DNA from 2 places in the Sporosarcina sp. P16b genome. Region 1 is predicted to be linked to the other one. Evidence: predicted binding sites of a transcription regulator. Region 1 holds the regulator's gene; the other holds the start of a gene.
What was found. The regulator CtsR, encoded in region 1, represses protease genes until heat stress. The targets are predictions, from matches to a motif close to ATGGTCAATAAAGGTCAAACA.
Positions count from the first base shown of each region.

Region 2: a site for CtsR is predicted at 2,728-2,748, ahead of clpP (ATP-dependent Clp endopeptidase proteolytic subunit ClpP). Genes of this name have one in related genera too.

Region 1 is NZ_PDYO01000005.1:79,633-83,849, forward strand. It holds gene mcsB (protein-arginine kinase McsB) at 1-1,035, opposite strand, end outside; gene CSV77_RS08230 (UvrB/UvrC motif-containing protein) at 1,025-1,576, opposite strand; gene CSV77_RS08235 (CtsR family transcriptional regulator) at 1,588-2,058, opposite strand; gene bioB (biotin synthase BioB) at 2,687-3,688, opposite strand; gene CSV77_RS08245 (biotin transporter BioY) at 3,688-4,217, opposite strand, start outside.
Region 2 is NZ_PDYO01000014.1:9,501-13,717, reverse strand. It holds gene CSV77_RS13245 (gluconeogenesis factor YvcK family protein) at 1-346, shown strand, start outside; gene whiA (DNA-binding protein WhiA) at 388-1,314, shown strand; gene CSV77_RS13235 (HPr family phosphocarrier protein) at 1,363-1,620, shown strand; gene clpP (ATP-dependent Clp endopeptidase proteolytic subunit ClpP) at 2,047-2,643, opposite strand; tRNA gene CSV77_RS13220 (tRNA-Arg) at 2,875-2,946, shown strand; gene CSV77_RS13215 (DUF421 domain-containing protein) at 3,360-4,058, shown strand.

The sequences.
Region 1 (4,217 bases):
ATCTCGGAATAATTGTGCACGAAGGATATCTCGTTCATCAGATGTTAATTCCGCCTCTGCGTATTGCTGAAGAAAACCTGGTTGCATGAAAATCATCAATTCATTCAAAATGGTCATATCAATATTTTCTATGATACCTAAATCAATACCCAAACGGACGTCAGACAAACATTTTGCCGCTTCCGCTGAAGGTAATATTCGCGAATAGGTCAGGGTACCGAGTGCCCTAAATAACCTATTCTCTAAGTGAACTTCCGATTTAGCCAATAATAATTCACGTGATTTCTTTTCATGCGCTATCAAGCGCTTTGAAATACTCTCCAAGTCTTTGAGGATTTCTTCTTCTGATTTGCCGAGTGTGATTTGATTGGAAACTTGATAAATATTGCCGAGCGCTTCACTGCCCTCTCCGTAACTCCCACGTACGACCATTCCAAGTCTAGATATCGCGGGAATAATTCGCTCGATTTGCTTAGTGATCGTCAATGCAGGTAAATGCATCATGACAGACGCGCGCATTCCTGTACCTGTGTTGGATGGACAACTTGTCAAATAGCCGAATGTTTCATCGAAAGCATAGTTCAAATTCACTTCCAGTTCGCTATCCACTCGATCAGCCTGTTCATATGCCTGGTCTATTTGAAAACCAGGATATATACATTGAATGCGAATATGATCTTCTTCATTTACCATAATGCTGATCGTTTCGTCTTCCGATAGCAAAACCGACCCATGTTTTTCAGGGTTGATCAACTGTGGACTGACTAAATGTTTCTCGACTAAGATTTGCCTTTCAAGTGGTGACAAATCTTTCATTGCTGTGCCTGTAAAATGGTGATTCTGCATCGTCTTGACTGCTTGATTTAACGCTTCGCTCACGCGGTTTGCGTCTTCCTGTGAAGCACTAATCGGAAATAGATAATCTTGCAAGTTACGGGCTAGCCTGATCCTTGTGGATAAGACAATGTCAGCGTGCTCACCTTCCGCCACCATCCAACCTGTCAGTTCTTGTTTGAGAAATTTTTCAAATGACATGTTGATCGTCACCCCCGTCAGACAGCTGCTGTTTCAACTGGTTCGCCTCATCACGCAAAGTTGCCGCTTCTTCAAAATGTTCATTTTCTACGGCTTGCTGCATTTTCGTACGGATATCTTCAAGTTTCCTCTTTAAAGCAAAGCGTTCATTAAGTGAAACCGGAATCTTTCCACGGTGTTGGGTATGTCCATTATGCAATTTTGCAAACAACCTTGGTAGTTGCCCGCTGAATGCTTCGTAACATACAGCACAGCCAAACTTTCCGATGTCAAGGAAACGGTGAAAGGTCAAATTGCAGTTCGGACATTTCGGACCATCTGGTAATCTTTCATCGGCTTTTTGTTCTGAAAATAATTCTGAACCGCCCAACCAGTGCGCTAAGAATTGTTGAATGGATAACGGCTCCTGATCCGGACTGAAAGAAAATGTCTGTGAGTAAAATGCACATTTATCACATAAATGGCGCTCTGTTGCATGATTTAAGGTTTCCTGTTTAAACACTACAGTAGCTGATCGTTCTTTACAGTTTTCACAAAGCATGGAGATTCACCTCATTCTATCTCTTCATAAATTAACGTAACTAACATGGCGCGAAGAATACGTGAACGTAACGCATCCCGCTCAGGCAACATATAACGCAGAGTACCGCGGCTCACCGCAGCAAGCATCAGCTTAGCTTCACGTTCTGTAATGACTTCTTCTTCAATTAAACGGATGATGACATCTTCCGCCATAGTAGAAGACGCTTCACTCTCCAAAATTTCCAACGCTTGTTCAAGTAAGTCCTTTCGGGAGTTGGTACGTACCCTATAAATCCGGATGTAGCCCCCGCCCCCTCGCTTAGACTCCACGGCATAGCCTCTTTCGACCGTAAACCGGGTTTTGATTACGTAGTTGATTTGTGATGGTACGCATTGGAACTTCTCGGCAATCTCATTTCTTTTGATTTCAATAGAAGCACTATCTTCCTCTTCTATAATCGACTTCAAATACCCTTCTATAATGTCAGAAATATTACGCATCTCGTCACCTCGCTTCACTCAATCTTCTAGTTGACTTTGACTATCTTTGACTTAATTGTATCGCAGTAATTGGGTGGGATGCAATTCATTTGTTTATATGTATACCTTATTACGTTGAAAGAAAACCTAGTGCTAGGTTGTCACATCTGGCTAATGATTATTCAATTAGTAATGAGACAAAAAATAAAGTGGATAGTTTGGCACCGTTTACTAACGTTCTAGACGGGTATTTTCCGCTTACGGTGTACTACTGTAATCTTTCTAAATGGAATTCTAACTATATTAGTTGAACATAAGAAGTAGTCCTCACAAGGGAACCTTTGATTTCCATTCCAGGCGGACGCGTTCCGCGGGCACGGCCTCAATCTCCTCGTCCGCTACGGGCAAAGACGTGCTCCTAACGCTTCGCTTTTACTCGCAAAAACCGTTCTTCGTTACGGTTTTCGCTACCTGCGGGGCTTTCAGCTTGTGCTGTTCCCGCCGGAGTCGCCGCCTGTAACGAAAATCAACTAAGTGTATCCTGTAATCTTTAATTCAACTTATATAAATAAGAAAAGACTGAAGAACAGATCCTTATAGTGGATTGTCTTCAGTCACGGAGTATACAAACATTTTTCTTCTCTTTTATTTACAAAGTGATGGGTTCTTTATTCAAAGGTTCTAGGTCGACTTCGAAGCCCATATCTTCCAGCATTTTATGATCTTGATCGTTTTCTTGACCGGATGTTGTGAGGTAGTCGCCGATAAAGATGGAGTTTGCAGCGTAGAGGCCTAGTGGTTGGAGGCTTCTAAGATTCACTTCACGTCCACCCGAGATGCGGATTTCCTTGCTAGGATTAATGTAGCGGAATAGACACAAGACCTTTAAGCAGTAACGGGGATCCAGTTCTGATGTTCCTTCCAATGGGGTTCCATCCACTGCGTGCAGGAAGTTTACAGGTATCGAGTCTGCGTCCAGTTCACGTAGGCTACGCGCCATGGAGATGATATCTTGTTTTGTTTCACGCATGCCGACGATAACACCTGAACATGGAGAGATGCCCGCTTCTTTGGCAAGTCCTACAGTATTTACACGATCATCGTATGTATGCGATGTTGTTATACTCTCGTGATGCTCTGCAGATGTGTTCAAGTTGTGGTTATAGCGATCTACTCCTGCCTCTTTCAAACGTGTTGCTTGTCCCGGCTTCAAAATACCTAAACAAGCACATACCGTCATGCCCTTGTGCTTCTCTTTAATCTGTTTAACAGAATCAATCACGATGTCCAGCTCACTGTCACGCGGTCCTCGTCCACTTGCTACGATGCAATAGGTGCCCGCATTATTAGCGGCAGCACGTTCCGCACCTTCCAGTATTTCTTCTGATTTCATCATTGCATACTTTTCAACAGGTGCTTTTGAAATGATGGATTGCGCGCAATACCCACAGTTTTCCGGACATAGTCCCGATTTCGTATTGATAATCATATTCAACTTTACTTTATTACCGAAGTAATGTGACCGAATCGAGTATGTCGCGTGCAGTAATAATAGTAAATCTTCATCTGGGCTATTTAATATTGCGAGTGATTCCTCATCAGTTGGTACATGGCCTTCGAGTACTTGAGTAGCCAGCCTTTGATAGGTCATTATAACGTCCGCCTCACTTTCAAGTGTTTTGATATTCTAAATGCGAATATGCCTGACAGTACAGCTAGAATTAAATCTTTCGGTAGTGGCGGCATCATCCACAGCCAAGCAATCTTGTAGGTAAACACGTCGGGTGCAGCAGCCCACATCTTGTACGCAAAATACATCCAAGTTGTACCTAGTATATAGTTGACTGCTGTAGCGACAAATGCTGCGATAATAAAAGCAGACAAAGTATGCTTTCGCTCAACAATCTTTCCAGCTACATAAGCAATCAGAATAAATGTGAGAATAAAACCAAACGTTGGACTTAAGATCTGACCGAAGCCTCCTGAAAATTTAGCGAAGACCGGTGCCCCTGCTAGTCCTATTAACATATAGACGGTCATCGATAACGCACCTAGACGACTACCAAGTAATAGCCCTGATAAGATAGCGAAAAAAGTTTGTAATGTGATGGGTACTCCACCAACTACTAAAAACGGCACGAAGGATGTAATATTCGCTCCAATCATCATTAACGCAGCAA
Region 2 (4,217 bases), on a different contig from region 1:
AGCGATTCTCGAAAGTGCTGCAAAAAAAGTCTATGTTGGTAACTTAACCACACAACGTGGCGAAACGTATCGCTATACTGCTTCTGAGCATGTTCAGGCACTCTATGATCATGCGGGAGCACCGTTTCTTGATGCAGTTCTAGTGAATAATGTAGAAGCGTTCAGACGTATGCATAACCTGGCTGAAAATGAAGAGCCTTGGCTTGTGGAAAATGATTTGGAGTGCCTGCAAGCGCTAGTGCCTGAAGTATTTGTGCAAGAGATCGCGTCTCTTATCGATGGGACGGTTATGCATAAAACAATGGAAGTGTCAGATATGTTGATGCGTTATATAGAGAGAACGTAGAAGGCGGATAGATGTGAAAATCGCCGAAGAGGGGGAATATCATGTCTTTTGCATCCAAAACAAAGAAAGAATTGACGCAGATTGAAACGGATGATTGTTGTACGAAAGCAGAAATTGCGGCATTCATCCGTATGAATGGCGTTATGTCTTTTTCAAATAAACAACTTAGTCTTGACGTTCAAACGGAAAATGCCTCTATTGCGCGTCGTTTGTATTCGAATGTGAAGGCGTTGTATCCATATAAAGTGGAATTGCTTGTACGGAAAAAAATGCGTTTAAAGAAAAACAATGTCTATATTTGCCGGATTCGTGATGGAGCCAAGCACTTACTGGAAGAGTTATCCATTATGACACATGACTTCCAAATGATTAACACGATCGATCCACAGCTAATTGAAAAAGACTGCTGTGCACGCGCATACTTACGGGGAGCTTTCCTGGCAGGAGGTTCCGTTAATAATCCGGAGACGTCTTCTTATCACTTGGAAGTCTTCTCGAGCTATCAAGAACATAGTCAATCACTTGTTGAGTTGATGAACCATTTTCATTTGAACGCAAAATCTATTGAACGCAAAAAAGGATTTATCGCGTATCTAAAAGAAGCAGAAAAAATATCCGATTTTTTGGGCATCATCGGTGCACATGTATCCCTAATGAAGTTTGAGGATGTGCGAATCATGCGAGATATGCGCAACAGTGTGAATCGGCTAGTGAATTGCGAAACCGCTAATCTGAATAAGACGATTGGTGCAGCACAAAGGCAAGTAGAAAATATTAAATTGATTGAGCGCACGATTGGTTTAGATCAATTACCGGAACGTCTACAAGAGATTGCTCAATTACGTGTTACTCATCAAGATGTGACGCTAAAAGAGCTAGGCGAGCTAGTAACCGGTACACCGGTTAGTAAATCGGGTGTCAATCATCGGTTGCGTAAGATTGAAGAAATCGCAGATCGTTTACGGTAAATTATTAGTAGATCCTTCTAAAGAAGAGGAAGAAAAGGAGCACACAATATGGTAGAAAAAACAGTGAAAGTAGGAATTAAACCTGGTTTGCAAGCGAGACAGGCGGCGTTATTTGTGCAGGAGGCCAATAAGTATACGGCTGATATTTATTTGAAGAAGGATAATCGTCAAGTGAATGCAAAGAGTATCATGGGGATTATGAGTTTGGCGATTGCGAAAGGGACGGAGATCACGTTGATTACAGACGGGATTGATGAAGATTTGGCTCTTCAGAATTTGGCTGACATAGTGGAAGAGGAGCAGTAAGTTGAATAGTATGAGAAATGGGTGGCGGTGACCTTGTGAGGTTTCGTCATCTTTTTTTATCTTTTCGCTTAGTAAAGGGAGACGTGGAGAAGTTGTTGGTCTGCGTTCCAGGCGGACGCTTTCCGGAGGGCGTGGCCCGAGCCAAGCGAACAGCGAAGGGTTCGCTTTGCCGTATTTCTGTGTACTCTGCAGAAATTAAGGCACCTGTCCAGGGTCTCGAACTCACGCTGATCCTCTCGGAGTCGCCGCCTTCCACTCCGGCCAACAAGTGTCTCTTTCTGGAGTTAGAGAGCTAGTGCATTTGATTGGTAAAAACCCAACCCAACCCAACCCAACCCAACCCAACCCAAACCAAACCTATATAAAAATACAAAATAAAAAGGTTGTCACGGAAGGCCATTTGGCGTTCCGGACAACCTATAGTGATTATTTCTTTTCGATTTCGCTGCGTTCTAGAACGTGGTCGATTAGGCCGTATTCTTTAGCGCGTTCGGCAGTCATGAAGTTATCGCGGTCTGTGTCTTTTGCAATGACGTCGATTGGCTGACCCGTGCGATCTGAAAGGATTTGGTTTAGTTTTTCACGTAGGTGCAAGATGCGTTTTGCAGCAATTTCGATTTCAGTTGCCTGACCTTGTGCGCCACCTAGTGGTTGGTGAATCATTACTTCTGCGTTTGGCAAAGCGTAACGTTTACCTTCTGTACCAGCTGTTAGCAAGAATGCACCCATAGATGCTGCCATACCTACACAGATTGTGCGGATGTCTGGTTTGATGTATTGCATTGTATCGTAGATTGCCATACCTGCTGTGATACTTCCACCTGGGCTGTTAATGTAAATGGAGATATCTTTTTCTGGATCTTCAGCTTCCAAGAATAGCAGTTGTGCAACGATGGAGTTTGCCACGTTGTCGTCAATGCCGCTCCCCAACATGATAATACGGTCTTTTAATAGACGAGAGTAGATGTCGTACGCTCGCTCACCACGATTTGTTTGTTCAATAACTGTAGGAATTAGATTCAATTAGACTTCCTCCTTTAATCACTTCATAATATTCGTTCGGTTGAAATCATTTCGTATTTCAACTATAACTGTATTTTACCTATTAAGGTCAACAAAGGTCAAATCATTTGCCTTAAAAATACACATTGCTTTTCATTATATTCTACGATATAATGGAAGATGTCTCTTACAGAAGAAAAGCTTTTTTCTGTAGTTGAGTAATTATAGTTAAAGCTTGATACTACACGTTTAGTCCTCGTGGTGCAATGGATAGCACGCAAGCCTCCGAAGCTTGAAATGTGGGTTCGACTCCCGCCGAGGGCATCATAGTGAAGCGTTTGAACAGTTCGCATTTTGCGATTATGCTCAAACGCTTTTTTTATGCTCGAATTTCTATTGCTCTCGGCTTTCTATTCTTATTTTCCCCGTCAGGCACTTCTTTTAAACTTCGTTGCTAAATATCTCTTGGCAATCTTGGGTTTCGTTTGAGAATTCCGCAATCAGAAGATGATCTTTCCTTTGCATAAAATGGGGTAAGTAAACAAACGGACTTTCCTTGTTTAGGTCACTGTGCAAACGGGAAATGCTATCTGTAAGTGCTATAGTTGAAACTACGTTAAATCAACTACCAAGTGAAAAAAATGCTAGGTAAAATAAAGAGAAAAGAGTTGTAGGCAGCTCAGCTCACTAGCTAACTGTTTTTTTGTTAGTTGTGAATAAGTTTGGAGGTGTTTAGGGTGGATTACTTACTGAATGGTAGCAAGCTTGTAATCGGCTTGGTGGCTCTCCTAGTTGTCATAAGATTACTAGGGAAAAAACACTTGAGTCAAATGACACCTTATGATGTGGTGTATCTCCTCGTATTCGGTGGCGTTCTTGAAGAGAGCCTCTATGACGAAAAGATATCCATCCCAATGTTTTTATTTTCGGTTGTGGTGTGGGCAACTGCCATTTATGCCGTGGAGAAAATTGTCACCTTATCTAATCCGTTACGAATATTGATTAAAGGAGAAACAGACAAGTTGATCCATGATGGGAAAATCAATAAAAAATTGATGAAAAAAAACCAATTAGAAATGGAGCAGTTGAGAACGATGCTTCGTATGCAAGGCATTTTTTCGTTGAGAGAAGTACGGGACTTATTTATTGAGCCAGGGGGAGATATTTCAATTAATCAATACGCCAAGTATAAACCCGTGGCTGTTCAGGATATGAACCTGGAGAACCGAGAAGAAGAACCGACCGTCCTACTAATCGATGAGGGACAAATTAAGAAAGAGGTCTTAGACTTTATTGGCAAAACGGAGTCATGGCTTTATGCTGAAATGGAACACATAGGGCATGTGAATCTTCAAAATATATTGTATTGCGAATGGTCAAAAACAGAAGGCTTTTTTATAAAAACATATGCTGACGTTAGTAATAGCCAGAAGTGAAAAATACCACATGAACTACGCTTACTGGAAGAATAAACCAATTAATTTTCATAACAGAAATTCTAGAAGTCATTTCAGAAGATTCATTATAGATAATACAGTTGTCATCGTTGCACCTGAATTACCATCTAATTATTGCTTATAAGGATTCGATCAATA